Regions from separate parts of the Buttiauxella sp. BIGb0552 genome, predicted to be linked through region 1. Evidence: predicted binding sites of a transcription regulator. Region 1 holds the regulator's gene; each other region holds the start of a gene.
The links. Region 1 encodes Fur, which represses iron uptake genes when iron is present. Its sites were predicted from a motif close to ATAATAATGAGAACNACTATCAA; they were not measured.

Region 1 (7,857 bases):
GTAACCATCGCTGCTCTGGTTTCACCAGTGACAGGTGATGTGGTTGCGCTGGATCAGGTTCCTGATGAAGCCTTCGCCAGCAAAGCTGTTGGTGATGGTGTTGCTGTTAAGCCAACTGGAAAAACAGTTGTCGCTCCAGCTGCCGGTACTATCGTAAAAATCTTTAATACCAACCATGCGTTCTGCCTGGAAACCGAGAAAGGTGCAGAAATCGTTGTCCATATGGGCATTGATACTGTTGCACTGAACGGCCAGGGCTTTACTCGTTTGGTAGAAGAGGGTGCTGAAGTGGTTGCTGGCCAGCCGATTCTGGAAATGGATCTTGATTTCCTGAATGCTAATGCCCGCTCCATGATTAGCCCAGTAGTTTGTAGCAACATCGACGACTACAGTGGTCTGGTACTCCAGGCACAAGGTTCTGTTGTTGCGGGGCAAACACCTCTGTACGAAATTAAAGGCAAATAATCGCTCCTGAGTTATGTGCCCAAAATAATGCGAGTTGCATCGCGGCGGCAAGAGAACGAGTCCCGATGAGCTTAGTGTACTAAGTTGATTACTCGGCCCATCCGTGGGCCTCACCCCTTCGGGGTGCTACTCACAGCGTTCAAATCTGCTCCTGGCAGATTTGTCGGGTGAGTGAACGTAGCCAACAAAGATGCAACTTGAAGTATGAAGGGTAAGATTGTGCCTTTAGCGGCTGGAGAGTCTTTTCTCCAGCCGCTTTTTTATGCCCTCCCGTCCGTCCTCCCCGATACCCTTATTTATGCAACTAAAGGTTGTTTCCGACGCTTGCTTATAAGATCATGTGTCGATAACTAAAGTTTTTGCACAGAGGAACCCGCGATGAGTGAGGCAGAAGCCCGCCCAACTAACTTTATTCGCCAGATTATTGATGAAGATTTGGCCAATGGTAAGCACGACAGTATTTGCACCCGTTTTCCGCCAGAGCCAAATGGTTATCTGCATATCGGTCATGCAAAATCCATCTGCCTGAACTTTGGTATCGCGCAAGATTATCAAGGCCAGTGCAACCTGCGTTTCGATGACACCAACCCAGTAAAAGAAGACATCGAATTCGTAGACTCAATTAAGCACGACGTTGAATGGCTTGGTTTTCATTGGTCTGGCAACGTGCGTTATTCTTCAGATTATTTCGATCAGTTGTTCAACTATGCGGTTGAGCTGATCAATAAAGGTCTGGCGTATGTTGACGAACTGACTCCGGAGCAGATTCGTGAATATCGCGGCTCATTGACTTCGCCTGGGAAAAACAGCCCATATCGCGACCGTACGGTTGAAGAGAACCTCGCGCTGTTCGAGAAGATGCGTAACGGTGAGTTCGCTGAAGGGACTGCGTGCCTGCGTGCGAAAATCGATATGGCTTCGCCATTTATCGTGATGCGTGATCCGGTGATTTATCGTATTAAATTTGCCGAACACCACCAGACTGGTAATAAGTGGTGCATCTACCCAATGTACGACTTCACCCACTGCATTTCCGATGCGCTGGAAGGCATTACACACTCGCTTTGTACGCTGGAATTCCAGGACAACCGTCGTTTGTACGACTGGGTGTTGGATAACATCACAATTCCTGCGCATCCGCGTCAGTACGAGTTCTCTCGCCTGAATCTCGAGTACGCCATCATGTCTAAGCGTAAGCTTAACCTGCTGGTGACTGAGAAGGTTGTAGAGGGTTGGGATGACCCACGTATGCCGACCATCTCTGGTCTGCGTCGTCGTGGTTATACCGCCGCTTCTATTCGCGAGTTCTGTAAGCGCATTGGTGTGACTAAGCAAGACAACACCGTTGAAATGGCATCTCTGGAATCTTGTATTCGTGATGACCTGAATGAGAACGCACCACGCGCTATGGCTGTTCTCGACCCGGTTAAAGTTATCATCGAAAACTTCCCTCAGGGTGAAGTTGAAATGGTAACGATGCCTAACCATCCTAACAAACCAGAGATGGGTAGCCGTCAGGTGCCGTTTAGCCGTGAGATCTATATCGATCGTGCTGACTTCCGTGAAGAAGCCAACAAGCAATATAAGCGTCTGGTGTTGGGCAAAGAAGTACGCCTGCGTAATGCATATGTGATTAAAGCCGATCGCGTTGAGAAAGATGATGCAGGGAATATCACCACGCTGCATTGCTCCTACGATCCGGACACATTAAGCAAAGACCCAGCTGATGGCCGTAAAGTTAAAGGTGTGATTCATTGGGTGAGTGCAGAACATGCATTGCCTGTTGAGATTCGCCTTTATGACCGCCTTTTCAGTGTTGCAAACCCAGGGGCTGCAGAAGATTTCCTTGCAACGATTAACCCGGAATCACTGGTTATCAAACAAGGCTTCGTCGAACCAAGTCTGCAAAATGCCGAAAAAGGCAAAGCGTATCAGTTCGAGCGCGAAGGTTATTTTTGCCTGGACAGCCGTTATGCAACTGCCGAAAAACTGGTATTTAACCGTACCGTTGGCTTGCGTGATACTTGGGCGAAAATGGGCGAATAGTCCCTTTTTACTAGGTCAATATCTGACAAAAACGCCGCAAATTGCGGCGTTTTTTTTCGCTTTATAATCATTTGCTTAAATATATCTTCACATTCGCGTTGCGAATTAATGTTATTTACACTTCTTCCTCTCTACTTTTTATGGTCAACCTCGGAACATTAAAAATTCTTATTTTAATTATGTGAGCGCTCTCATATAGAGTTTTGTATTTTATAAATAGTAATTATCAAGATAAAACTCTTGTGTCGTTATTTGTTACAAATGCTCATAAATTATGTGCTCTCTGTCATAATATCGGAATGAACTCTTACAAAGTCATTGATAATTCGCGTCGCGAAAAATAGTCTTAAGGGCAGCAGTAATGCGGGCAAATATTCATAACCGCTTTAGCCGTTAGGCATTTTTACTTTTTTTCGCCATAAGGCGTCTTTTAACGTCCGGCGATTATTGATACGTCAAAGAGGAATAATATATGCGTACGTTTAGTGGCAAACGTAGTGCACTGGCGCTTGCAATTGCAGGTGTCACGGCTCTTTCAGGACTTGTAGTCATCCCTCAGGCAAGCGCAGCAGGCTTTGTTGATGACTCGACTCTGACCGGTGGTGTTTATTACTGGCAGCGTGAGCGTGACCGTAAAGATGTTACGACTGATAAATATGAAACTAACCTTGCGCATTCCACCTGGAACGCCAACCTGGACTTCCAGTCTGGTTTCGCCGCTGACATGTTCGGTCTGGATATTGCGGCCTTTACTGCTATCGAAATGGCAGAAAATGGTAACAGCGGTCACCCGAACGAAATCGCATTCTCCTCTGTAAACAAAGCTTACGACGAAGATTACTCAGGTGATAAGAGCGGTATTAGCCTCTATAAAGCCGCAGCTAAATTCAAATACGGCCCGGTTTGGGCACGTGGCGGTTACATTCAGCCAACCGGGCAAACCTTGCTCGCACCACACTGGAGCTTCATGCCTGGTACTTACCAGGGCGCTGAAGCCGGTGCAAACTTTGATTACGGCGATTCTGGTGCGCTGAGCTTCTCCTACATGTGGACCAACGAGTACAAAGCTCCATGGCACCTGGAAATGGACAAGTTCTATCAGAACGACAAAAAAACCAAAGTTGAATATTTACACTCTCTTGGCGCGAAGTATGACTTCAAAAATGATTTCATTCTCGAAGCGGCATTTGGGCAGGCTGAAGGCTACGTTGATCAGTACTTCACCAAAGCAAGCTATAAGTTTGATATCGCGGGCAGCCCGTTAACAACCAGCTACCAGTTCTACGGTACGCGTGACAAAGTTTCAGATGGCAGCGTTAACGATCTGTACGACGGCACTGCATGGTTGCAGGCATTGACTCTCGGATACAGAGTTGGCCAGGTTGATTTGCGTCTTGAAGGAACTATTGTTAAGGCCGATGGCCAGCAAGGTTACTTCCTGCAGCGTATGACCCCAACTTATGCATCTTCAAACGGTCGTCTTGATGTGTGGTGGGATAACCGCTCTGACTTCAATGCCAACGGTGAAAAAGCAGTATTTGCAGGCGCGATGTATGACCTGAGCAATTGGAACCTGGCAGGTTGGGCAGTGGGTGCTTCTTATGTGTACGCATGGGATGCTAAACCAAGCTCTAAACCAACCACTGACGGTTACTACGATGCTGATAATCGCCTGAAAGAATCTGCGTACAGCCTTGATGCGTTGTACACCGTTCAGGATGGTCGTGCGAAAGGCACGCTGTTCAAACTGCACTTCACTCAGTACGACAACCATTCAGACATCCCAAGCTGGGGCGGTGGTTACGGCAACATCTTCCAGGATGAGCGCGACGTGAAATTCATCGTCATCGCACCGTTCACCATCTTCTGATTCGAATCCGGGCGTGAAAACGCCCGGTTTTCTTAAGGATATCAAACATGAAAAAAATCGTTCTGACTGTGGTGATGGCGTTAGGTTTAAGTGCGTGTGCGCAGCAACAACCTAAAACGGCTCCGGAAGACACAAAACTAAAACAAGCGTATAGCGCCTGTATTAACACCGCAGAAGGCAATCCGGATAAAATTCAGGCCTGCCAAAGCGTATTGAATGTGTTGGCTCAGGATAAGGAACACCAGGAGTTTGCGAAGAAAGAAACGGTTCGTACCCTGGATTACCAGAACTGCATTCAGGCAACACGTACCGGTAATGACCAGGCCGTGAAAGCAAAATGCGATAAAATCTGGCAAGAGATCCGCGCCAACAATAAGTAATCGCTGTATTCAGGCAATAAAAAAACCGATGAGCTTCCTCACCGGTTTTTTTATTGCCTGACACCCAACTCTGGGTGCCGGAGGTGCAGATTACTTTTCGCTGATTTCGTGTGCGTTTTCGTCGGTACGGCAATCACCTTCAGCACAATGACCATAAAGGTACAGGCTGTGGTTAGTCAGACGAATACCATGACGTGATGCGATTTCACGCTGACGGGCTTCGATTGAATCATCGCTGAATTCAATTACTTTGCCGCAGTCCAGGCAAATCAGGTGGTCATGGTGATGCTGCTGTGTCAGTTCGAATACGGATTTGCCGCCTTCGAAGTTATGGCGCGTCACAATGCCTGCATCATCAAACTGGTTTAGTACACGATAAACGGTGGCGAGACCAATCTCTTCGCCCATATCAATCAGACGTTTATATAAGTCTTCCGCACTGACGTGGTGGTTCACCGGCCCCTGCAGCACTTCAAGGATTTTTAATCGAGGAAGCGTGACTTTCAGGCCGGCCTTCTTTAATGCGGTATTATTGTCAGTCATGCGGAAATTGTCCTGTTGCTTAACGATTCGCTCGGAGTCAGGGTGAGCGTTAAGATGAATGCGTCTCATTATAGAACTGCCCCTTCTAAATGGGAACCGCAAGTATTATGCATAACCAAGTTAAAAAATTGCGGTTGAGTCGCGATTTGATGGCCTTGATAGCTATTTGTCAGGAGTTCATTGTACAGGGACAAGCTGAAAAGTTAAAAATTTGTAGCAATTATTTTAATCGGAAATAACTATCAATGTGGCGAAACCCAATAGTCTCGCCGCATTGATGCCCATCGCCCTTGAATATGCAGGTTTATTGCCAGCCTGCATCTTAAAGTAGCCTGGGTTTAGAATCAGGCGTTGATGATATCAGCCAGGTTGAGCTCATCAGAAACTTGTTTAACCCATTTCTGAACGCGTTCAGCAGTCAGTTCTGGTTGACGGTCTTCGTCAATCGCCAGGCCAACAAAGTGGTCATCGTCTGCAAGACCTTTAGATGCTTCGAAATGGTAACCCGCAGTCGGCCAGTGACCGACGATAGCTGCACCGCGCGGCTCAATGATGTCGCGGATAGTGCCTAATGCGTCACAGAAGTATTCTGCGTAGTCTTCCTGGTCACCGCAACCAAACAACGCTACCAGTTTGCCATTGAAATCAACTTCTTCCAGAGTTGGGAAGAAATCGTCCCAATCACACTGGGCTTCGCCGTAGTACCAGGTTGGAATGCCGAGAAGCAGAATGTCGAAGCCTTCCAGGTCTTCTTTGCTGCTCTTAGCAATGTCATGCACCTCAGCAACATCTTTACCGAGCTGTTTTTGAATCATTTTCGCGATATTTTCGGTGTTACCAGTGTCGCTGCCGAAAAAAATGCCTACGATTGCCATGAGTAAAATAACCTCTTGATACTTAATGGTATGGTGGCTGCTATTTGGCCACAGATAGGGCAATCATAGCAGAACACTTCGTGGTGCGGAAACTGCTATCGCCCCGGTGTGCACAGACTGCAAAATCGCATACCAGGACATAGCACTAAAACTAACTGAGATGTTGCTTCAGTTGTTCGAGAAGTATCTCTTCAATCAATTCACTACGACTGATATTGCGCGCTTCAGCCAGCTGATTGAGAGCATCTACCGCATCGTTATTGAGCTTTAGCTCCACTCGCTTCAGGCCGCGTACTTTATCGCGCTTGAGTTGGTTGCGTTTGTTGATACGCAATTGCTCATCACGCGTTAGCGGATTGGTTTTTGGTCGCCCCGGGCGACGCTCGTCCGCGAACAGATCTAATGTAGTACGGTCCGTTTGTTCTTTTGCCATGATTAGACTACTGACAGGGAATTCAGGTGGCACGGAGCGGGGTGCTCTGGCGCAATTTAGCGCGCAATCATACATCAGCATGGCTTGCGCGCCAACGCGTTAGCCACATCTTGCGGCCAGTCGGTTTGTTTTTAATCAGTTTGCCGCTGTTGTGTCGATAAAACGATGGATTGCGCGCAAAACAGCATCAGGTTTTTCTGCGTGAACCCAGTGTCCGGCACCTGCAACCACATGAGCACGCGCCTGAGGGAACTGTGAAAGCAACTGGCTACGATGCGATTCATTAACATAAGGAGATGCGCCGCCGCGAATAAATAGCGAGGGTTCATTCCATGCAGGAATGTTTTCCCAGCCGACAATATTCTCATATTGCTCCCATAGCACCGGCACGTTGAATTTCCATTCGCCATCGGCAAAGGATTTTAGCAAGAACTGAATAACACCTTCTTCATCAAGATACTCGCGCATCACGGTCGCGGCCTGCTGCCGTGTTTTAACGCAAGCGGCGCTGACGGCATTTATTGCAGTGAAAATTTCATCGTGGCGGCGCACCTGATAATCCACCGGTGCAATATCAATCAGTACTAATTTGTCGATACGCTCTGGGGCAATCGCCGTCAAAGCCATCGCCACTTTGCCACCCATTGAATGGCCAATAATAATGGCTTTCTCAAAGTCATATTCATCGAGCGTTTCGACGACATCCTGCGCCATAGCAGGGTAGTTCATCTCAGAGCTTTGTGGTGATAAACCGTGGTTGCGCAGATCGATTTGCAGCAACGTATGATCCTGCCCAAGGTCACGGGCCAGCACGCCCAGGTTATCAAGGCTACCAAAAAGACCGTGAATAAGAACGATGGGGGAATTACTAGTCGATTGTTGCGCAGTTTGCAGGCGAGCATTCAATTTCATGGCAAAGTTCTTTTTTTTTACTTCGTGTGGTTAGGGTATCATAACGGCATCCTGCCGCACTGCCGCAAATTTCCAGTTTAGTCTGACTTTGTGGTGTGACAAAAGCTTGGCGCTACCCGAGGTTGGGATTTGTCCTTATAATCCCAATTACTTGCATTCAGAAAAGATATCGCACTGGATTAAGATGAAAACAATTGAAGTTGATGACGAGCTCTATCGCTATATTGCCAGCCACACGCAGCACATTGGTGAAAGCGCGTCCGATATTTTACGGCGCATGTTGAAATTTACCGCCGGCCAAACCCCAGCTACACCTGCAATTACCGGCCAGAC
Region 2 (7,857 bases), 420 kb from region 1:
TGCACCGCTCTGGCATGCCAATTGAAGTCAACGCGCATACTGTAGCGACCAACGAAATCTGATTATCACGCTAGTTCGGATAGAAAAAAGGCCCTGTTTTTCAACAGGGCCTTTTTTATTGAATGGGCGCGACCAACACCGCTGCAACTTGAAGTATGAAGGGTATGCTTATTTATAAATTACCGCAGTACCGTGCAAAGTGTTCGGGCCGGTAACTGAAGTAATACGGAATGAGCTGGCACCCATTTGTTCGGCTTTCTCAGCCAGTTGATCTTCCAGCGAACCCAGGTTTGTCCCAGCTGTTGCGGTGATTGTGCCGACTTTCTGTTGACCGGTTGGCGTTGCCTGCACTTCAACAGCGGCAAAGCTTGCGAAAGAGAGTGAACTAAGAACAGCAGCAGCGATAAGAGTTTTTACGTTTTTCATGTTATTTACCTTGAGCAGATGATTTAGTAGGCCGTTAAGTTCTTTACTTAACGATCGATAACTAAATCATAGATGTGATCTGCATCACGCGTCAAACTATTTTTATAACGCTCGTTAATTATTTTATAAACGCACTATTTTTCATAAGCATAGGATTAAATTATTTTTAATAATCAACCTATAGCTTACACGTGTTATTATTTTTATAATGATCGTTTATTAAACAGACAAAGGTTAAACGGTTCCCATGTCCACTGACACTAGTTGCGTTAAAAAAAGCCGTGGCCGACCGAAGGTGTTTGATAGGGAAGCTGCACTTGACAAGGCCATGGCTTTGTTCTGGAAACACGGCTACGAAGCCACTTCTATGGCACATTTAGTTGAAGCAACAGGTGCAAAAGCGCCAACGCTTTATGCAGAATTCACCAACAAAGAAGGTATGTTCAAGGCAGTATTAGATCGCTATATCGCACGAGTAACGCAGCAGCGTGAGGCTTGCCTTTATTGCGAAGATCGTACTCTGGAACAGACCCTGGAAGATTATCTCTCTTTGCTGGCAGAGATGTTTACTGACAAAGAGACACCATCAGGCTGCTTTATGATATGTACCTCTGCGGTGTTGGCCGTCTCTTCGGAAGATATCTCCGCGATGATAAAAATGCGTCAGTCGATGCAGGAAGCGACTCTGGTTCACTTCCTGGAGCAGCGACAGCAAAAAGGTGAAATTCCGGCAACCACAAGCGTACGCAATCTGGCGAAATATCTCTGTTGTATCATTCAGGGGATGTCGATCAGCGCAATCGAAAATGCCAGCTATGAAGAGCTGATGCAGATCGTGAAAACCACACTACGATTGTTACCGGAACTAAAGAAAATCTAACCATGGGCGGCTTTACCGCCCTTTTTGTATTAACGCTCTCGCCCTTTGCTCCAGTAGGCCATAAAGTTGATGGCGTCATGGCTCACACCGCATTTTCCAATTAAGTAACGGCGCAGCATTTTCACAACCGATGATTCCGCCGCAACCCAGCCGTAAAAAGCGTTACTGGCCGTTGTGGCTTTATCCCACAACAGTTCACCTTCAGCCTCTTCATTAACTGTTTCTGTAATCCCCGCAGCTTTAGGGAGTTGGGCACATTCACTTACCGCCTTGAGTAAGCACTCCCCATGCCTTGCGTTGACAGCCTTTCGCGGCAACCAATGAATTTTCGCAAAACCAAATTCACTTAAATCCACGCAATCCCCCTGCTCAGGGACTTCAAAAAACGCCTGAATTTTTGGAGGATTTTGCAGTTTCGATAGCAGTTCAAGTATGCCTCGCGCCGCAGGCAATGCAGTTTCATCCGCAACAATTAATCCCTGGCGCAAATCCGCAGGTGGCGTCCATTCATAACCGCCGCTGTCTGCCGGGTAATCGGCATTCGGCGCGACAATTTGTATTTTGTCACCGGATTGCGAGCTAATCGCCCATGCGGAGGCAGGCCCTTCCGTGCCGTGACTGACGAATTCAACAGTCACTTGCTGACGCTCGCGGTCAACGTGCCGCAAGGTATAAGTACGCACAATCGGCCGCTTTTCTTTGGGTAATTCTTGCAACAACGAATACCACTGCCCATGTTCTGGCAAGTTCGGAATTGAACCATCTTCAGACGGGAACAACATTTTGATTCGCTGGTCGGGCGAATCACATTTCATGTTTGCCACATCCGGACCGCCAAATACCAGACTCAACAGCGAAGGTGAAACGTGTGATTTATGCATTAGCTGCACATTAAACAATCTGTAGCTTTGTACCTCTGCCATTTCAGCTCCTTTGCCTTGTCTTGCCATCGCCAAAAAAATTACCCACAGAAATCATATGATTATTCATAAGATTAATTTGAGAAATACTATCAATTGAGATTGATAATGAGAACCGTTATCGGCAGAATTCAGCTCGTTCTTATTTCAAAACATTTTCAAATGTTAATATTTTCCCATCCAAGGAATGATGATGATGCATAAAAACGCACGCTGGGTGCTTAACCCGTTGCTTCTGGCGATGATGGCTCCGGCTTTCGCGCAGCAAACTTCCGAAGAAAATATTCTGGTTTCTGCGAACCGTATGCATCGTACGGTGGCTGAAATGGCGCAGACCACTTGGGTTATTGAAGGCACCGAGCTTGAGCAACAGATTCAGGGAGGCAAGGAGCTGAAAGACGCACTTGCACAGTTAATTCCCGGTCTGGATGTCAGTAGCCAAAGCCGTACCAACTACGGCATGAACATGCGCGGCCGTTCTATCGTGGTTTTAGTGGATGGCGTTCGTCTGAACTCTTCCCGTACCGATAGCCGCCAGCTCGACTCTATTGACCCTTTCAACATTGAACACATCGAAGTTATCTCTGGTGCAACTTCGCTGTATGGCGGTGGTAGTACTGGTGGTCTGATTAATATCGTGACGAAAAAGGGCCAGCCTGACACTCAGGCCGAATTTGAAACCGGGATTAAGTCTGGTTTTAACAGCAGTAAAGATCATGATGAACGTGTCGCCAGCTCCATTTCTGGCGGTAACGATAATGCCTCTGGCCGTTTATCTGTGGCTTATCAGAAATTTGGTGGCTGGTTTGATGGCAATGGCGACCAGACTTTGCTCGATAACACGCAAACCGGTTTACAGTATTCCGACCGTCTGGATGTCATGGGTACCGGCACGATAAATATTGATGAAACCCAGCAACTGCAGGTGGTGACTCAATATTATAAGAGCCAGGGAGACGGTGATTACGGGCTGAATCTGGGTGAAAATTTCTCTGCAGTGACCGGTAATGGCAAAGCGTTTGTCAGTGACAATCTTAATTCTGACCGCATTCCTGGTACCGAACGCCATCTGATTAGCCTGCAATACTCCAACAGCGACTTCCTCGGCCAGGAAGTGGTTGGGCAGATTTACTATCGTGATGAGTCTCTGACCTTCTATCCTTTCCCGACGCTCACGCGTGGAGCCGTAACCAGTTTCTCGGCCTCCCAGCAGGATACCGATCAGTACGGGGCGAAACTGGCTCTTACCAGCCAACCGCTGGATGGCTGGCAGATTACCTATGGCGTCGATGCCGATCACGAGAGCTTTACCTCGAACCAAATGTTCTTTGATCTCGCAAAAGCCAATGCTTCAGGTGGTCTGAATAATCAGAGCATTTACACCACTGGCCGCTATCCAGGTTACACCATCACTAACCTCGCTCCGTTCCTGCAAAGCAGTTATGACATCAACGATCTGTTTACCCTGAGCGGCGGCGTGCGTTACCAATGGACTGAGAACAAAGTCGATGATTTTGTTGGCTTTACTCAGCAACAAGGTATTGCAAACGGTATCGCTCAGTCTGCGGACGCAATCCCTGGCGGCAGCACGGATTACGACAACGCGTTATTCAATGCTGGTCTGTTAATGCATATTACTGACCGCCAGCAAGCGTGGTTTAACTTCTCACAAGGTGTAGAGCTTCCTGATCCAGGCAAATACTACGGTAATGGCACTTACCGACTGGTGAATGGCCATTACCAACTGGTAAATAGCGTGAACGTCGGGCAGTCAAAACTTCAGGGGATCAAAGTCGATTCTTATGAGTTGGGTTGGCGTTATACCGGTGATAGCCTGCGAAGCCAAATTGCGGCGTACTACTCGTTGTCTGACAAGTCGATCTCCATCAACCGCGCAGATATGACCATCAATGTGGAAGATGACAAGCGTCGTATTTACGGTGTTGAAGGTGCTGTGGATTACTTTATTCCAGACTCGAACTGGAGCACCGGCTTTAACTTTAACGTGCTTAAGTCCGAAACTAAAGTGGATGGCAAATGGCAGAAATGGGACGTGATTTACGCAAGCCCTTCAAAAGCCACCGCGTATGTTGGCTGGGCACCAGACCCGTGGAGCCTGCGAGTTCAAAGCCAGCAGACCTTTGATTTAACCGATGCCAGCGACAATAAGATTAATGGTTATAACACCGTCGACTTTATTGGAAGCTACGCTCTACCACTAGGCAAGCTGAGCTTCAACATCGAAAACCTGCTTGATAAAGACTACACCACCGTGTGGGGCCAGCGCGCACCATTGCTTTACAGTCCAACGTACGGCAGCCCTTCGCTGTACGAATATAAAGGGCGTGGGCGCACTTACGGTGTGAATTACTCCCTGCAATTCTAAATTGATCACAGCAGGCTGGCTAAAAACCAGCCTGCTTTTTTACTCTCATACACAAAATCCTTCTCGACCAAAACCCAGTAGTCATTTAAAACATAGGGACTCTAATGATAGGTACGGCTTATATTTGGTAGGATTAGCTTATGTTGGCAGGTTTAATCGGTTTAGGTTCAGTCATCGAAACAGCATATCTCCCGGCGCTACGCCGCATCTCTACTCCCTTGCTCAAATGTTACGGTTATGACGCTGACCCGGCGCGTGAGATTGACGGCATTACCCGTTGTGATTCCCTGGATGCACTTTTAGCAATGCCGCTCGACGTGGTGCTTATCACGACATCGTCTCTTCATCACCTTCCCGTTCTTGAGCGAGTCTTGCAAAGTGATGTGCCTGCGATTGTGGTAGAAAAACCGGTTGCTGCCACACTTGCACAACTTGAGACACTTAAAACACTGCTCGCGCAACCACAAAATGCCGTGCGTGTTCTGGCTTTGGATCACTGGATGATTCGTACTCAAGCCTGTAATCACATTCACAACATCAATGAGATAAAGTGCATCGAAGGTTTTTTAATGGAGCCAAGTGGTTTTAATGCCGCAGGTGAGCCGATTGCCCTGAACTTTGCAACGGGTGAAGCGGACACCCGCCAGTTGCGTCATCCTGACGGTGTAATTGTCGATATCGGTACTCATACTCTCGCCATGATGCGTGAAACTGTCCATCAGTTAGGTGGCAATGACCAGCTCACCGTGGAACTCAGTTACGCACGCGACCGCCTGGGGAATGCAATTGCGGCGGGTGACTTCACTACCGCGGAAGGTGAAGCGCTGTTAACCGGAACGATGAGCGGCATTCCCTTTACGCTCCATCTCAATAAATATGCCGGGCCTGCTGGCGGCCAAAAAGGGATGCGAATTCATCTTCATAACGGGCAAATTATCAATATCGATCGTCAAGGTTTGAATGAGGTAGTTGAACGGATTTCTGAACAGGGAACCGAGTGCAGCACCTTGGCGGGGCCGCTTTACGACCGTTGTTTACATGATGTTGTCTTTGGCGAGCAAAGGTTGTTCTTGCGCACACCTGAAGAAATACCAGCCTACACTCAGCGCCGGATAGCAGAAGTTACTGCCTTGCTGGGGTTGCAACAGCAGTTACGCGGCCCACATTGATGGGATTTTCACGGCACAAAAGAACAACTTTATGGATTGCCAGAGAACGGCCATTTGTTTGTGGAAAATATTTGACTGATCGTTCCATAATCAATACTATGCCGCTTCAACTCATTTCGAGTCACCCTTCCCTATGAGTGTCGAAAAACCAACTTATCCTGGTCGTCCAAGAACGTTCGAAGACAAGGATGTCATTGATGCCGCTGTAGCTGTTTTTAGTACTCATGGTTACGCGGGCACCTCTGCGCAAGATTTATGCAATGGCACCGGATTAGGGCGGGGAAGCTTATATAATGCCTTTGGTAGCAAGCAGGCTCTGTATGAGCAAGCTTTGTTGCGTAGCCATGAGCAAACAATGTCGGCACAGCTAGCAATTCTTACACAATCTGGTCCGGTGAAAGAACGATTACATACCCTTCTGCTCTGGGGTATTACCGAAGATCTCTCGCAACCAGAACAACATGATGCAATGGTCCTTTTTTCTGCTCTGGAGCAAGGCAGTAAAGACGGAACAGTTGCCAACCTGAACAGGGAATATCGCCAGCGTTTAGAACAAACTTTGGTATTGGTATTTTCCGAGGGTCAACAGAATGGTGAACTAAGCAATAAAGCTTCAGCTATAGAAATGGCAAGAGGTTTTATGGCGGGTTACTATGGTTTACGTGTTCTAAGCAAAAATATTTCAGATAGAAAAACCCTCGAAGATGTCGTCGTTGGCCTGTTAATCAACTTGTAATTTCCATCTAAAAATCTCATCTATTTTTGCCTTTCATTTTGTAACGATCATTCCAATACATGGAGAAAATTAAAAATTATGCCGTTAGTTGTTTATATTTTAGGATTGGCTATTTTTTCGCTTGGCACTGCTGAATTAATGGTAGCGGGTATGATGTCTACCCTATCAGACGCATTCGATATTACGGTGGGTGAAGTCGGGCATCTCATCTCTTATTATGCTTTTGGCGTGATGTTGGGCGGCCCAGTATTAACCTATGTTTTTCTAAAATTTAAAGCTCCCTATAGAACAACATTATTATGGCTATTAGGGCTGTATGTTATTGTTCAAGGATTTAGTGCGTTTGTCTCGGATTACAATGTTCTGGTCGCAATCCGAATTGTGACGGGTATTTTGTGCGCGGGTTGTTTGAGTCTGTCTTTAGCAACAAGCATGGCACTCGTGCCTGTGGAGAGTCGTCCACGCGCGGCTTCAATCGTCATCGCTGGCTTTATGGTATCTAACGTTTTTGGCGTCCCGCTTGCGACTATCATCGATCAGCAATGGGGCTGGCGAATGAGCTTTGGATTGGTCGCCATTCTTGTCTTCATATGCCTGTGCGCATTAGTGCGTCTATTACCGCCTATGGCTGGCGGTAGTACCATCAAAATGGCTGAAGAAATAAAAGCATTCAAAAACAAAGCTTACTGGAAAGCCTGTACCACAAGCTGCTTAATTTTAGGTGCCAGTTTTGCCGCCTTTAGTTATTTCGTACCCGTATTGGTTGATGTAGCTGATTTTAATATGCAGACAGTCCCCTTTATTTTGATGCTCTATGGCCTGGCGAACATTGTGGGTAATATGATAACCGGAAGGCTGGCATATCGTCATAGCTTAGCCATTATGGTCGTCGGGTTAATTGTTCTAAGCATTTCATTATTAGGCATGGCCTTATTTGCACAATATCAATCGATCGCAATTCTGGCAGTCATATTTATCGGTTTATCTGGCGTTCCTATGAATCCAGCAATGATGGCACGTATTGTTAGTGTGGCTCATCCAGGTCCGATGGTAAATGCGGTTCATACCTCGGTAATTAATATTGGTTTGGGTGGCGGTTCTTATTTAGGTGGAATGGCTATTTCATCTGGGTATGGATTACGATCGGCCTTATGGATTGGTCTGATATTAGCTATTCTGGCTTTATTGTCTGTTTTACCTTATGCACGCCGTGGAAAACAGGGATGGAATTAATCTACTGAATCGTAACTAAAACGCCCGAGTCATCGATGATCCGGGCGTTTAGCGATCAATTTAAAACCGTTAGATTTTGTTTAAAACTAACTGGCCATTGTCATTGA
Region 3 (7,857 bases), on a different contig from region 1:
CTTACAAACAAGCGGTTGTCTCTGCCCAAAGCTCTTTAGATGCTTCGGAAGCAGGTTATTCCGTAGGTACTCGTACCATCGTTGATGTGTTGGATGCGACCACAACGCTGTATAACGCGAAACAACAGCTCTCCAGCGCTCGTTATAACTACCTGATCAACCAACTGAACATTAAGGCTGCGTTGGGTACGCTTAACGAACAGGATCTGGTTTCGCTGAACAGTGCATTGGGTAAACCAGTGCCAACGACCGCTGAAAGCGTTGCTCCAGAAACGCCAGACCAGAACGCTCGTGCAGATGGTTATACAGCCGATACAGCTGCAACCACTGAGCCTGTGACGCCTGCAAAAGCTACTCCAGTCTCAGCAACAAACAAAAAATCAGCTAACCCATTCGGTAACTGATCGGATATTTCGGGGGCATGACAACATGCCCCCGTCACAACTTACGCATCCGAACGTAAGGCAAAGTAAAGATCTCCCTCCAAACAGCCGTCATCGCTTTAATTTCAACCATTCATCCCCTATTCTAAACGCAATATTAGCTTCATTCCTTTGGGCTCAGGACAGAACAATGAAACGGACAAAAATCATAAATCACGCATCGTTCCGCAAAAGCTGGAACGCCCGCCATTTAACGCCAGTTGCACTGGCCGTTACCGCGGTGTTTATGCTTGCCGGTTGCGAGCAAAATGACGAAACAGTTTCCATGTATCAAAACGCGGATGACTGCTCGCAGGCCAACCCTGGTAAAAGTGCTGAATGTACTACTGCCTTTAACAACGCGCTGAAAGAAGCAGAACGTACCGCACCGAAATACGCTTCGCGCGAAGAATGTATTGCTGAGTTTGGTGAAGGCCAATGTCAGCAAGCCCCTGCACAAGCCAGCATGGCAGGTGAACAAGCTCAGGCTCAGCCACAACAAAGTGGCAGCTTCTGGATGCCGCTGATGGCGGGCTACATGATGGGTCGTCTGATGGGCGGCGGAGCGGGCTTCGCGCAGCAACCATTGTTTAGCTCTAAAAATCCAGCGAGCCCGGCTTACGGTAAATATGCGGATGCCACCGGCAAAAGCTATGGTGCAGCCACACCAGGCCGTACGGCTACAGTTCCAAAAACAGCCATGGCGCCAAAACCTGCAACCACCAGCACTGTAACTCGTGGCGGTTTCGGTGACTCAGTCGCCAAACAATCAACTATGCAGCGCAGCAACAGCGCAACAGGTTCTTCTCGCTCCATGGGTGGCTAAGAAATTATGGAAAGAATTGCGATTACTGAGCGCCCGGACTGGCGCGAGAAAGCCACTGAATACGGTTTTAACTTTCACACCATGTATGGCGAGCCGTACTGGTGTGAAGACGCATATTACAAGCTAACGCTCCCCCAAGTTGAACGCCTGGAAGAAGTCACCGCTGAACTGCACCAGATGTGCCTGAAAGTTGTGGAAAAAGTAGTGAGTAGCGATGAGCTGCTGGCTAAGTTCCGCATTCCTAAGCACACCTGGGAATTTGTACGTCAGTCCTGGCGCACTCAGCAGCCGTCTCTTTACTCACGCCTGGATATCGCGTGGGATGGGATTGGTGAACCTAAGCTTCTGGAAAACAATGCCGATACGCCAACGTCTTTATACGAAGCGGCATTCTTCCAGTGGATCTGGCTTGAAGACCAGGTTCAGGCTGGGAATTTGCCTGCGGGAAGCGATCAATTCAACAGCCTGCAAGAGAAGATCATTGAGCGTTTTGCTGAATTAAAACAGCAACACGGTTTCAACCTGGTGCATTTTGCCTGCTGCCAGGACACTGTAGAAGATCGCGGTACTGTCCAGTATTTGCAAGATTGTGCAGCTGAAGCAGAAGTGGCGAGCGAATTTGTTTACATGGAAGAAATTGGTCTGGGCGAGAAAGGCCAGTTCACGGATGTGCAGGATCAGGTTATCAGTAACCTGTTCAAGCTCTATCCGTGGGAATTCATGCTGCGTGAAATGTTCTCCACCAAACTCGAAGATGCTGGCGTTCGCTGGCTGGAACCTGCCTGGAAGAGCATTATCTCCAACAAAGCGTTGCTGCCAATGCTGTGGGAAATGTTCCCGAATCATCCAAACTTGCTGCCTGCTTATTTCGCTGAAGATAACTATCCGGCGATGGATAAGTACGTTGTGAAGCCCATCTTCTCCCGCGAAGGTGCGAATGTGAAGATCATCGAAAACGGCGAAGAAATTGCCCGTGTTGATGGCCCTTACGGAGATGAAGGCATGATCGTGCAGGAGTTCTATCAGTTGCCAAAATTTGGTGACAGTTATGTGCTGATCGGCAGCTGGCTTATCAACGATCAACCTGCGGGTATTGGTATTCGTGAAGATCGCGAGCTGATCACTCAGGATCTTTCGCGCTTCTATCCGCATGTGTTTGTAGAGTAACAATAAAAAGGTTTAGATTTTCGCCTTCGTAGGTCGGATTAGCGTAAGCGACATCCGACATAAATTGGTGGATGTCGCTTACGCTAATCCACCCTACAAAACCCGTTTATCTACCTTTGCAAGCAATCTGAGGCGCGAAATTCGCGCCTTTTTTTATCCGATAACAACAGAAAGCATACTCAACGATCCCATCTCGACACCGTCTGTCGGCAGCGTAATTGGCTCTTTGCCATCCCATGCCCCGAGAACATACAACAACGGCAGGTAGTGATCCGCTGTTGGGTTAGATAACGATCCGCCTTCATGTTCCAGGTAATTAACCAGTGGGTGCTCGGCTACCGGCCCAAGCCAGGTGAGATTGTCTTTCACATATTGGTTAAATGACTCAGCCCATGGATATGGCGTGTTTTCACCGTGCCAGCGCGCAGTTCTCAGGTTATGAACCACGTTACCACTGGCAATCAGCATGATGCCCTGATCGCGCAATGTCGCCAGCTTGCGGCCAATCTCAAAATGCCATGCCGCCGGTTTAGTGCTGTCGATACTGAGCTGTACCATTGGAATATCGGCATTCGGGTACATCTTAATAAGCACGCCCCAGGAGCCGTGATCAAATCCCCAGGCTTCTTTGTCTTGCATCACCGGAACGGGTGCCAGAAGGTCAACTAACTGTTGTGCAAGCGCAGGGGAACCCGGGGCCGGGTAATGGGTATCGTACAGGGCCTGTGGGAAACCACCGAAATCATGGATAGTTTTTGGCGTTTCCATTGCCGTAACACCCGTGCCTTTAGTGAACCAGTGCGCAGATACCACCACAATTGCTTTTGGACGCGGTAAGGTCTCTCCCAAATGGCGCCAGGCCTGGGTATATTGGTTATCTTCCAGCACGTTCATTGGGCTACCGTGTCCTAGGAACAGCGCAGGCATTCGTTGAGTTTTCATGGTGGTGTCCTTTAATCAGGTAATTCAGTTTATGAAAGCTACAGTACGCGCTTTTACGCTATGAAGAACTCAGATAAGCATGATGAAGATCTTCAGGAAATTTGAATGTAAGCGATGTGTAAAGCTTCTCAACTGGCTCTCGATTTTTATCACATCGCCCATTAATATTAATGAGAATCATTATCAAAAGGAGTGATAAATGTCAGTACCCTTGATCCTGACCCTATTAGCAGGGGGAGCCACTTTTATTGGTGCTTTTCTTGGCGTGCTCGGCCAGAAGCCATCAAACCGTGTGCTGGCATTTTCCCTCGGCTTTGCAGCGGGCATTATGTTGCTTATCTCGCTTATGGAAATGCTGCCTGCCGCACTCCACACCGAAGGAATGTCGCCCGTATTGGGTTATGGCATGTTTATGCTGGGTTTGCTGGGCTACTTCGCACTTGACCGCGCCCTGCCCCATGCACATCCGCAAGACTTGATGGACAGCAAACCGCAGCCGCGTAATTTACGCCGCACAGCGTTGTTGCTGACTCTTGGTATTAGCCTGCATAACTTCCCAGAAGGTGTGGCGACCTTTGTTACCGCCAGCAGCAACCTGGAATTAGGCATGGGGATCGCGCTCGCAGTGGCATTGCACAATATTCCTGAAGGTTTGGCTGTGGCAGGCCCGGTCTACGCGGCTACGGGTTCAAAGCGCAAAGCTATCTTCTGGGCAGGGATTTCCGGGCTGGCAGAAATTCTTGGGGGCGTGTTGGCTTGGCTGATCTTAGGCCCGATGATTTCGCCTGTTTTGATGGCAGCAATTATGGCTGCCGTCGCGGGCATTATGGTGGCTTTGTCGGTCGATGAACTGATGCCGCTCGCGAAAGAAATCGACCCGCATAACAATCCGAGTTACGGCGTTCTTTGCGGTATGGCGGTGATGGGGTTTAGTCTGACGTTGCTACAAAGCAACGGAATCGGCTAAAAAAGAAGCCCGGTGTAGAAAAACCGGGCTTTTTGCTTTTTAGCGAGAGTTAGCTGGCTTTGCGTTCATGAGCCTGACGGTATTCCACCAGGTCTTCAATCGTCACAACAGCCATATTGTGCTGGCGGGCAAAGGTGATGCACTCTGGTGCACGCGCCATGCTGCCATCATCGTTGGTCAACTCACACAACACACCAGCAGGTTTGAAACCCGCAAGCGTGACCAAATCAATGGTTGCTTCAGTATGGCCACCGCGAGTTAACACGCCACCAGGCTGAGCACGCAGCGGGAACACATGGCCTGGGCGATTCAGGTCGCTTGGTTTTGCGCCATCAGCAATCGCGGCACGCACAGTCGTAATACGGTCTGCAGCAGAAACACCGGTAGTCACACCGCTTGCAGCTTCGATTGTCACAGTAAACCCTGTGCCATAGGCACTGGTGTTGTTCTCAACCATCATTGGCAATTCGAGTTGTTTACGGCGTTCTTCGGTCAGGCACAGGCAAACAATACCGCTACCGTGGCGAATGGTCAGAGCCATTTGCTCAACGGTCATGGTTTCCGCTGGGAAAATCATGTCGCCTTCGTTCTCGCGATCTTCATCGTCAAGAACCATTACCCCGCGGCGTTCACGCAGTGCTTCAAGAGCATGTTCAACGCGTTGTGTAGGGGTGCCAAATGCAGAAAGGAGCGTCTGATTCATGGTAAAAAAACCTCATTAAAATTATGGTTACCAGAATCAGGGCAGTCTTAGGAGCTATAAAAATAACGTGAGCAGGCTTAAAAGCTTGAGCTTAGTCGTTACTCTCTCCCATCCGGACTTTAACCGTCGGCTCCGGAATTACACCGGATCTGCTGACCTCCAGATTGCTCTGGAGCGCTCGCGGGCTTTCAGCGTTTGCTGATTTACCGCCGGTGGGGAGTTACACCCCGCCCTGAGAATAAGCAGACTTACTATAACGCCGATGATTTTCTCTGGCAACGCCAAACCTTATAACATTTCGGGTTTCTAACGAGCCTAACAGGCATTACAATTAAAACTAATCGCGTATGACAATCCCGTAAGATGATGGAAGCCACTATGATTGACCCGAAAAAAATTGAACAGATCGCACGCCAGGTCCACGAGTCAATGCCGAAAGGGATTCGTGAATTCGGGGATGATGTCGAGAAGAAAGTACGTCAGGTTTTGCAGTCACAGTTAACCCGTCTGGATCTGGTCAGCCGCGAGGAGTTTGATGTGCAGACTCAAGTACTGCTGCGCACCCGAGAAAAACTGGCGTTACTGGAGCAGCGTTTAACCGAGCTTGAGAGCCGTAGCGTTCAGGCACCGGAAGTTACTCCGCCGACCGAACCACAGATGTAAAAAACGCCCCTGACCAGGGGCGTTTTTTATTGTGCTTTGCGGGGCTTATGCGTCGTGGCTTTGAATCTTTTTAATGATGTTTGTGGTTGAGCAACCATCTTCAAAATTCAGCACCATCACTTCACCACCGTTGGCCCAGACTTCTTTACTCCCGGCAATATCATCCGGTTTGTAATCGCCACCTTTGACCAGCAGGTCAGGCAAGATCTCGCCAATCAACCGTTGTGGAGTATCTTCTTCAAACAACACCACCCAATCCACCGCTTCCAGTGCTGCTAACACGATCATGCGCTGATCCTGCGGGTTTACCGGGCGGGTTTCACCTTTCAGGCGTTTGGTTGAAGCATCACTGTTTGCCGCAACAATCAGGCGGTCGCCAAGTTTGCGTGCATTCGCCAGATACGAAACGTGGCCTGCGTGAAGAATGTCGAAAACGCCGTTAGTCATTACGACTTTTTCACCGCGTTTACGCGCGTTCGCCACAGCAACTTTTAACTCAGCTTCGGTCATCACGCCAAAACCTGAATCCGCACGACCACGCACTGCGTTTTCCAGCTCAATTGGCGAAACGGTAGAAGTACCCAGTTTGCCCACCACTACGCCTGCCGCTGCATTGGCAAAGTAGCATGCTTCTTCCAGCGAATTACCCGCAGCAAGCGTTGCCGCCAGTACGCCAATGACCGTGTCACCTGCACCGGTCACATCGTAAACTTCCTGCGCCTGCGTCGGCAGATGGAACGGTTCAATACCCGGTTGCAGCAGCGTCATGCCGTGTTCAGAACGGGTGATCAGCAAAGCAGAAAGATCGTATTCCGCGATGAGCTTCATACCGCGTTCCACCAGCTCTTCGTCGTTCTTACACTTGCCAACAACCGCTTCAAATTCAGAGAGGTTTGGCGTTAGCAGCGTAGCACCGCGATAGCGATTAAAGTCGGTCCCTTTCGGATCGATAAGCACAGGAACGTTTGCAGCACGCGCAAGGCTAATCATATGCTGAACACTTGCCAGCGCGCCTTTTGCGTAGTCAGAAAGCACCAGCGCGCCAATGTGCGGCAAAGCCTGGCTAATACGCTCGTGCAAAGGTTCCGGATCAACACCTTCAAAGCCTTCTTCAAAATCGAGGCGAATCAGCTGTTGGTTGCGGGAAAGTACACGCAGTTTGGTGATTGTCGGATGAGTCGGCACCGAAACGAAATCGCACTTAACGTTCACACCGGCCAGCGTCTGGCTGAGTGCCCGCGCAGCATCGTCGATGCCCGTCAAACCCACCAGGCGAGAATTAGCACCCAACGAAGCAATATTCATTGCCACGTTAGCCGCGCCGCCAGGACGTTCTTCAATGTTATCGACTTTCACCACTGGTACCGGAGCTTCCGGCGAGATGCGGCTTGTAGGGCCATACCAGTAGCGATCCAGCATCACATCACCAACTACCATGACGCCTGCACGGCTGTATTCGGGCAGCGTTACTTTCATTCCTGACTCTCCAGAGAGGGATAAAATTTTGTCGCGGATAATATCACAATTAATCTTATGCGCGTGTTTGCGGCTCACTCAGCCACATACGCCAGCTTGTTAATACCTGCTCGCGCTCTTGAGTGAATGTATCCATTGCCACGTTTCCAGGCAGCTCTTGCAATGCCAGGTGATGAAGTTCATCGCGCAACGTGACATAAGCATGCGTCAGCGCTTTCGCTTCGTCATCACTCATGATGTCGTTTTGCGCCATTAATTCCAGAATGCGCACATTGTCAGACCAACGCGTCAATTTTGGGGCTCGCGCCGCATAACGTAATACTAGATATTGAGTGATAAACTCGATATCGGTAATGCCACCTTCATCGGCTTTAATATCAAAGCGTTCACGCGTTTTCCCACCCAGATGCGCGCGCATTTTTTCACGCATCTCCCGCACTTCAGTCTGGAGTTTTTCACCTTCACGCGGTACACACAAAATCTTGCGGCGAATCGCATCGAACTCCTGCTTAAGCAGCGGATCGCCATAGACAATTCGCGCCCGCACCAGGGCCTGATGCTCCCAGGTCCAGGCTTCGTTTTGCTGATAATCAGCAAAGGCTTCAGTGGTGGTGACGAGCATTCCCGCCGCGCCAGAGGGGCGTAAACGTGCGTCCACTTCATACAAAATACCTGAGGAAGTACGGGTGCT
Region 4 (7,857 bases), on a different contig from region 1:
AGTTTGCAAGGGCATTACGTCTGGGAGTGGTGCGACCATGGTTTACTGGTGCATGACGAGCAGGGGCGTGAGCGCTATCAGTATGGCGGTGATTACGGCGACTACCCAAACAACTATAACTTCTGCATGGATGGGCTTATCTATCCGGATCAACGTCCAGGCCCAGGCTTGCGTGAGTACAAGCAGGTGCTTTGCCCGGTCAATATTCGCCCGACGCAACAGTGTGATGTGTTGCTGGTGGAGAACCGCTACTGGTTCAGCACACTTGGTGACATCGAGTTCAAGGTCGCATATCAGGTCGATGGTAAAACCATCGCACAGCAAACATTGTCACTGCCACACTTGCTGCCAGGTGAAGCCGAAGAGCTGCAATTGGCTGCACCTGTGGTGCCAGCAGGTGAAGTGTTTATCAATGTTGAAGTTGTTAAGCGCAGTGCGACAAGCTGGAGTGATGCGATGCACTCGCTTGGTCAGTTCCAGATCTTGCGCCAGCAGGCGGTTTCTCGTGAGCTATTGCCACTCAATCAGCACAGCGCATTACGCTGTGAAACGCAGCAAAACAGCCTGGTTATCAGCGGCAATCAATTTTCTCTGACTTTCTGCCGCCTGAGTGGTGAGTTGGTTTCATGGTTGGTAGACGGTGAGGAAATTGTTGGGCGCGCGCCGCATCTAACCTTCTTTAAACCGACTATCGATAACCACAAGCAGGAATTTGAGGGTTTGTGGCAGCCGTATCACGTGCACCTGATGCAGCATAATTTCCGCACCATGCGTCATTTCTCGCAAGGTGAAGATACGGTTGTTGAGGTTACCAGCACGATTGCACCACCAGTGTTTGATTTCGGTATGCGCTGTACTTATCAGTGGCGCATAACTCCGGCAGGCCATGTCAGCCTGGATTTGTCAGGTACACCATATGGAAACTATCAGGCCATTGTTCCAAAAATTGGCCTCGATTTCGGCATCAGCACACGCTTTAAACAGGTTGAGTATTATGGCCGTGGGCCAGGTGAAAACTATGCTGACAGCTGCCAAAGCAATCTGATTGGCCATTACCGCCAGCCGGTAGAAAGCCTTTTTGAAAACTACCCGTTCCCACAGGATAACGGCAACCGCCAGGATGTGCGTTGGTTGAGTGTTGAAGATGAAAAGGGTAACGGTATTTTCATCCAGCCATCTAAGCCGATTAACTTCAGCCTATGGCCATATAGCGCAGAAATGTTGCAACAGGCGCAGCACATTAATGAGCTGGAAAAGGGCGATTACCTGACATTAAACCTCGATGATCAAATCCTCGGACTTGGCTCCAACTCATGGGGTTCCGAAGTGCTGGATTCATTCCGCGTTTACCTCAAACCATTCCACTACGGTTTCACTATGGTGCCGTTCAGTAAAGCGCAGGTGGAGACGGTTGATCTCGCGAAATACGATTTCCAACCGCAAACCAACCGCGCACTTTCTTGATAGGGCAAACGTAATGATTATTTTAAATACCTTAGAAGATTTTAAGCAGATTTATCGTGCGGGGAAAAAATGGCAGCGTTGTATCGAAGCTATTAATAACCTCGAAAATATTCAACCTAATATTTTTTATTCAATTGGTGATTCTTTGGTTTATCGCCTTGCAGAAGGCCCAGTAAATAACATGGATTTATTCGAAGGGAATCGCCGTTATTTCGATGTTCATTATTACCTTGCGGGACAAGAAACCGTTGAGGTTGCAGCGAAAAACGAGTTAACCCCAGAAATTGCTTACAGCGATGAAACTGACCGTGAGTTTTTGCGTGGGCAGGGTGTTAAACATCAGCTTAACGCCGGAAACGTCATCATCTGTGAAAACCACGAAGCACACCGGTTTTCGCAGGGGAAAGACGTCAAAAAAGTGATTTTAAAAGTCACGATTGAAGAAACGTATTTTCTAAATAAATAGGGTGTTAAACGCCTGACTGGTGTCGGATGGCGCAGGCGCTATCCGACCTACGAAAAAATTATTAAAATTTACCCTACAGTGTGGAGTTCGTATGGCTTCAACAAACAGAAATACTATTGGCAAGTTCGGGTTATTAGCGATGACATTTGCGGCGGTGTTTAGCTTCAATAACGTCATTAATAACAATATTCAGTTAGGTATAGCATCGGCACCGGTTTTCCTGGTGGCGACACTCATTTATTTTATTCCGTTCTGTTTAATCATCGCGGAATTCGTCTCTCTGAACCGTAATTCCGAAGCGGGAGTTTATGCCTGGGTGAAGAGTGCGTTAGGTGGCCGCTGGGCATTTATCACCGCCTACACCTACTGGTTTGTTAACCTGTTTTTCTTTACCTCGTTACTACCGCGAGTTATTGCCTACGCCTCATATGCGTTCCTTGGCTATGACTATATTTTCACGCCGATAACGACGGCAATAATCAGCATTTGCCTGTTTGCTTTCTCCACCTGGATTTCAAACCACGGGGCAAAATTGTTGGGGCCGATGACCTCAGTGACCTCCACGCTGATGCTTCTCCTTACGTTCTCCTACATCATTCTTGCAGGGGCTGCCGTGATTGGTGGCGTCGAACCGGCTGACCCAATCAACGTGCAGGCGATTACACCGCAGTTTAGCTGGGCATTCCTCGGTATTATCGCGTGGATTTTCCAGGCCGCAGGTGGTGCTGAGTCGGTTGCGGTGTACGTCAATGACGTAAAAGGCGGCAGCAAAGCCTTTGTTAAAGTGATCATTTTGTCTGGTTTATTCATCGGTGGCCTTTATACCGTCTCCTCACTGCTGATTAACGTCTTTGTTCATAAAGCTGATTTGCATTACACCGGCGGTACGGTGCAGGTATTTGAAGGGCTGGCGAATCACTTTGGCTTGCCAACGTCGCTGATGAACCGCTTTGTCGGGATTGTCTCCTTTACTGCGATGTTTGGCTCACTGCTGATGTGGACTGCTGCTCCTGTGAAAATCTTCTTTACCGAAATTCCAAAAGGTATTTTTGGTGAGAAAACCGTGCGTCTTAACCAGCATGGCGTACCGACTCGTGCAGCGTGGATTCAATTCCTGATTGTTATCCCATTGATGCTTATCCCAACCGTGGGTTCGGGTAGCGTACAGGAGTTGATGAACACGCTTATTAACATGACCGCTGCCGCGTCAATGTTACCGCCGCTGTTTATCATGCTTGCCTACCTGAACCTGCGTATGAAATACGATGAGGTCAATCGTGATTTCCGTATGGGCACACGGATGCAGGGGATCACCATTGTTAGCTTGTTGATAGTCATTTTCACCGTCGGGTTTATTGCATCCACATTCCCGACCGGTGCCAGCATTATGACCATCATGTTTTATAACGTTGGTGGGCTGGTTGTCTTCCTCGGTTACGCCTGGTGGAAATACAATAAATACGAGAAAAGCCTCGATGCCCGTGCGCGCTATGAAGCTGATACGCCATTGGCACAAATCGCACTGGAACAGCAGCAGGGAAAGCCAGCTTCACCGCTCGCAGGTGAGGTCGCGATAACACGTCAGCCATAGAAAAACGGCCCCAAACGGGGCCGTATCTATGTTTCGCAGGTCGGATTAGCGAAGCGACATCCGACACTGGAGTTAACAAAACTTAAAAATCATATCCCACGGTTGCAATAACAGAACGCTCTGCACCCCAGTAGCAATAGCCGGTACCGTAACAGCCCGCAACGTAATCACGGCCTGTCAGGTTGGTGGCATTAACTTGTACGAAAGCCCCTTTCAAAGATGGCGTCCACGCACCCATATCGGCACGTACCATCGCATCAAGCAGAGTGACAGAAGGTACACGCAGGGTATTCTCGTTATCTGCCCATTGCTTGCCAATGTAGCGTACACCAGCACCCAGACTGATACCTAAGTCGGCTTTGAACATTCCCCACAAGCTTGCCATTTGGTCAGGCGTCACATACGGCGTGTTGCCGTCGTTACCGTCGATTGCATCTTTAAAGCGTACTTTGTTGTACGTGTAACCAGCGATGGTTGAGAAACGCTGATTCCACTGCGAACGCGCTTCCAGCTCAACGCCCTGCGAATGAACTTTACCTGCTGGCTCAAAATAGCTGCCCTGAACTACACGGTTACCGACATCTTTTTGTGTCAGGTCGTACAGCGCAACGGTATACATATCTACTGTGCCAGCTGGCTGATATTTCACACCCGCTTCGTACTGCTCGGCAGTGGTCGGCTTCAGCAATTTGCCTTCAGCATCAGGCAGAACCTGCGGTGTAATTGCCTGGCTGTAACTGACGTAAGGAGAAACCCCGTTGTTGAACGCATACAGCAGGGAGGCACGTCCGCTGAAATGATCATCGGTGCGGTTATCTGTCACGTCACTGTCAATGGCTTCAGCCACGATATGGCTTTTGGTCACCATATGGTCGTAACGACCAGAGAGTGTCATATGCCACTGATTCCACTTCATATCATCTTGTAAATAGACGCCGGTTTGTTCGTACTGACGCTTACCTGCTTTGGTCAACAGACCCTGGTTGATAGTGGAGTAAGTCGGGTCACGCGGATCGTAATAGTAGAAACCGCCAGGTCCACCGGACTCGCCCGTCCATGGGTTTAGGTTGGTGGTATAAGCAGAATCGTCAGACAGGTTATTGGTGTATTTATGGAACTCCCCGCCAAGCACCACTTTGTGGTCCAGTTCGCCGGTTGCGAAATCTGCTTCCAGTTGGTTATCGATGGCGTAAGCGTCGAGAGACGAGGTTTCACCGCTGTAATAACGCATCAATTCGTCGTGCGCGGCATCTGCCCAGCCAATCTGGTAAGCCTGCTTGAGGCCCACGTTTGAGTGGGTGTAGCTGGCGTTGGAGCGGAACGCCCAAGTGTCATTAAAGCTATGAGCGAACTCGTAACTGTAAATCTGCTGGTGGCGTTTGAATTCGTCATTGCCCGGTTCTACATCAGAGAAGCCGGTGCTGAGTTTACGGCCAGTAGACGAATAGAGACTACCATCTGCCGGAACCGATCCGTGGAAGCCACCTGAAGGATCTTTTTCCAGGTATGCACGCATCACCAATGAGGTATTTTCGCTCGGCTGCCATAACACAGACGGGGAGATGGCATAGCGTTCTTCACGGGTTTTCTCATACTGGGTATCACTATTTTTTGTCATACCGATGAGGCGCCAGGCCCATTCATCGTTAATCGCATTGGTATAGTCGAATGCGGTGCCGGTGGTATTGTTGTTACCGTACATGGCGCGAACGTGGCCTTCCTCAATGAACTGCGGTCGCTTTGAGGTCTCCATTACCAGTCCGCCAGGAATGGTTTGTCCGTAAAGAGCTGAAGAAGGCCCTTTGATAACGTCAATACGCTCAAGGAACCATGGATCAACCTGCACCACGTTGTAGCTGCCGCCGTCACTCATCAGGCGCAAGCCATCAAGGAAGATGTTATTCACATCACCGCCGTGGAAACCGCGCAGTGCGACAGTGTCATAACGAGTTGCACCACCAGCAAAACCAGTGAAAGCACCCGGTGTGTAGTTGAGCGCGCTGTTTACAGATAATGCACCCTGATCATCAATTTGTTGACGAGTCACGACAGACACCGACTGACCGGTAGTGATTAACGGCTCATCAGTTTTAGTAGCACCACGACTAACCGTCGCGCTGTAACCCTGAGTTGGGCTGGTGGAGGTTTCTGTCAGTGTGTCGGTCACAATAACGGTATCTTCCGCCATCGCGTAGGTTGGAGCAGCAAGAGCAAGCGCGCAGAGTAAAGCGGAACGCTTTACGGTAAATGCCAGTTTCATTTTATTATTTTCCCGAGAATGTCTTTTTGTTATCACCTGAAGGGCCGATCTGTGTCGGAGAGGTTGGTATAAATTCAGGCGATCTTATAACGAATAGGAATGCGAATTATTATTGTTATTGTTTGTGTAAGCAAGTGCAAATATTGGCAGGTAGAGAATTAAAACCCATGAAAATATTGGTGTTTTTACAGAGGAGTACGACCCTTTCCATGGGAGAGGGTCTAAGGGGAATCGGTGGTGGGAGAATTTTTACTCCTTCTCCTTGAGAGAAGGAGAAGGAGGGAGTGAGGCCGTTGGAACGACGTTACTGGGTTGAGGCCGCAGTAGGTTTCGTAGTTTCAGTCACAGGCCCCGGTGTTGCTGAAGGCAATTTATCCGGTGTGGAATCGCAGGGCTTCTCTTTACCGCATAACAAATCGAGCATTTTCAGCGTCACGCCGTTGGTCCAGCCAAAACCATCCTGGAGAGGATATTCTCCGCCACCACCGCCCGTACCCGTGCTGGATACATCATACTTTTCAACCAGTTTCTGTTCGCGGTTGTAGGTATGCTGCACATTGGTGAGGAAGCGCCAGGTGACTTCCATGGCTAAATCTTTATGCCCATAGTTCTGCAGCCCTTCGGTGGCTACCCATTGCAAGGGAGCCCAGCCATTTGGGGCATCCCACTGCTGGCCCGTTTTCAGATTGGTTGTCGCAAGCCCACCGGCTTTCAGCAGTTGCGCACGGGTGATGGTTGCCATTTTGTCCGCGCGCTCTTTCGAGGCCGCATGCACATAAAGCGGGAACAGTGCGGCGGCGGTCAACTGAGAACGAACAGCATTATTTTTGAGATCGTAATCGGCATACCAGCCCTGTTTGCTATTCCACAAATGCGCTTCCATAGCTTTCTGGCGAGCATCTGCCAGTTGCTGGTATTGCGTTGCTGCACTGGTGTCTTTCGCTACAGTGCTGGCGTGCGCCAGCGTTTTTTCCATCTGGAATAACAGGGCGTTTAAATCCACCGGCACGATTGAGGTGGTGCGAATCGAACCAAGTTGTTCTGGGTTATCCATCCAGCGAGAGCTGAAATCCCAGCCCGAGTCGGCAGCGGCACGCAAATCACGATAGATTTCTGTTGCCGGGCGATTCGGGTTGTTCTTCGCGGTAGTCACATCATCCAGATAAGATTCTGTACGTGGCGTATCTCTGTCATCCCAATAGCGGTTCAGGACTGAACCATCTTTAAGTTTCACCACGCGCAGGTTTTCAGAACCCGCTTGCAGCGTATCGCTGCCCTGCATCCAGTAGGCGTACTCTTTTTTCAATTGCGGCAGGTAAGTGATGTAGGTTTCATCACCATTATGGCTGGCCAACAGTTTGACCATAAAGGCAAAGAACGGTGGTTGCGAACGGCTTAGATAATAACTGCGGTTGCCATTGGGAATATGCCCCCAGGCATCAATTTCATGGGCAAAGTTGTCCACCATATCCTGCACTTTGTCCCAGTGACCGCTTTCTGCAAGCCCAAGCATGGTGAAATAGCTGTCCCAATAATAAACTTCGCGGAAACGCCCACCGGGTACGACATACGGCTTAGGTAGCGGCAGCAACGAGTCCCATTTATCAACGCTATCTGTGGTGCGCGTTAGCACCGGCCACAGGCTATCGATATGTTCACGCAGCGTCTGTCCTTCAGGTGGAACATATTTTTCACCCTCGCGCGGCAAGGTGAAGTTCACATTCACAAAATGACGTAAATCGAAGCCAGATTGATTGCGCTGCATGCGGTAGTCCGCAAGGATCATTAACGGATCGTTATTAGGAACCGCATCTGCAAATGTCTTTTGGTCAGGGAATAATTTTGCAGTCTGGACATCGGTAAATAACGGGCCAAGGAGCACATCTGGTGGCTGGGGCTGCGGTTGTTGTTCGTCAGCCGCCGAAGCGGGCAAGGTAAAAGCGACGAACGCACAACCGATAGCTATTTGAATCGCAAGCAATAAACTACGAGGACGGCGCAAAGCAGGATTTATCATCTATTGTTCTCCTTTTCATGATCGCGTGAAGTTTTAGCGATCAACCCTATGAAAACCTT

Region 2: a site for Fur is predicted at 2,329-2,351, ahead of EDF88_RS05225 (TonB-dependent siderophore receptor). Genes of this name have one in related genera too.
Region 3: a site for Fur is predicted at 3,522-3,544, ahead of zupT (zinc transporter ZupT). Genes of this name have one in related genera too.
Region 4: a site for Fur is predicted at 5,875-5,897, ahead of EDF88_RS00395 (TonB-dependent siderophore receptor). Genes of this name have one in related genera too.

The regions. Positions count from the first base shown of each region.
Region 1 is NZ_SODY01000002.1:512,590-520,446, reverse strand. It holds gene nagE (N-acetylglucosamine-specific PTS transporter subunit IIBC) at 1-465, shown strand, start outside; gene glnS (glutamine--tRNA ligase) at 844-2,511, shown strand; gene chiP (chitoporin) at 2,984-4,381, shown strand; gene chiQ (ChiQ/YbfN family lipoprotein) at 4,429-4,761, shown strand; gene fur (ferric iron uptake transcriptional regulator) at 4,852-5,304, opposite strand; gene fldA (flavodoxin FldA) at 5,649-6,179, opposite strand; gene ybfE (LexA regulated protein) at 6,331-6,612, opposite strand; gene ybfF (esterase) at 6,748-7,524, opposite strand; gene seqA (replication initiation negative regulator SeqA) at 7,709-7,857, shown strand, end outside.
Region 2 is NZ_SODY01000002.1:95,727-103,583, forward strand. It holds gene EDF88_RS05205 (L,D-transpeptidase family protein) at 1-62, shown strand, start outside; gene bhsA (multiple stress resistance protein BhsA) at 169-426, opposite strand; gene EDF88_RS05215 (TetR/AcrR family transcriptional regulator) at 674-1,306, shown strand; gene EDF88_RS05220 (siderophore-interacting protein) at 1,336-2,229, opposite strand; gene EDF88_RS05225 (TonB-dependent siderophore receptor) at 2,423-4,612, shown strand; gene EDF88_RS05230 (Gfo/Idh/MocA family oxidoreductase) at 4,753-5,781, shown strand; gene EDF88_RS05235 (TetR/AcrR family transcriptional regulator) at 5,915-6,517, shown strand; gene EDF88_RS05240 (MFS transporter) at 6,596-7,750, shown strand; gene EDF88_RS05245 (glycine zipper 2TM domain-containing protein) at 7,820-7,857, opposite strand, start outside.
Region 3 is NZ_SODY01000008.1:211,962-219,818, forward strand. It holds gene tolC (outer membrane channel protein TolC) at 1-404, shown strand, start outside; gene EDF88_RS21605 (DUF1190 family protein) at 574-1,248, shown strand; gene EDF88_RS21610 (glutathionylspermidine synthase family protein) at 1,255-2,415, shown strand; gene ygiD (4,5-DOPA dioxygenase extradiol) at 2,569-3,357, opposite strand; gene zupT (zinc transporter ZupT) at 3,557-4,324, shown strand; gene ribB (3,4-dihydroxy-2-butanone-4-phosphate synthase) at 4,374-5,027, opposite strand; FMN riboswitch at 5,124-5,271, opposite strand; gene ubiK (ubiquinone biosynthesis accessory factor UbiK) at 5,406-5,690, shown strand; gene hldE (bifunctional D-glycero-beta-D-manno-heptose-7-phosphate kinase/D-glycero-beta-D-manno-heptose 1-phosphate adenylyltransferase HldE) at 5,736-7,166, opposite strand; gene glnE (bifunctional [glutamate--ammonia ligase]-adenylyl-L-tyrosine phosphorylase/[glutamate--ammonia-ligase] adenylyltransferase) at 7,222-7,857, opposite strand, start outside.
Region 4 is NZ_SODY01000001.1:79,707-87,563, forward strand. It holds gene ebgA (beta-galactosidase subunit alpha) at 1-1,464, shown strand, start outside; gene EDF88_RS00385 (beta-galactosidase subunit beta) at 1,478-1,930, shown strand; gene EDF88_RS00390 (amino acid permease) at 2,022-3,521, shown strand; gene EDF88_RS00395 (TonB-dependent siderophore receptor) at 3,604-5,781, opposite strand; gene EDF88_RS00400 (alpha,alpha-trehalase) at 6,086-7,798, opposite strand.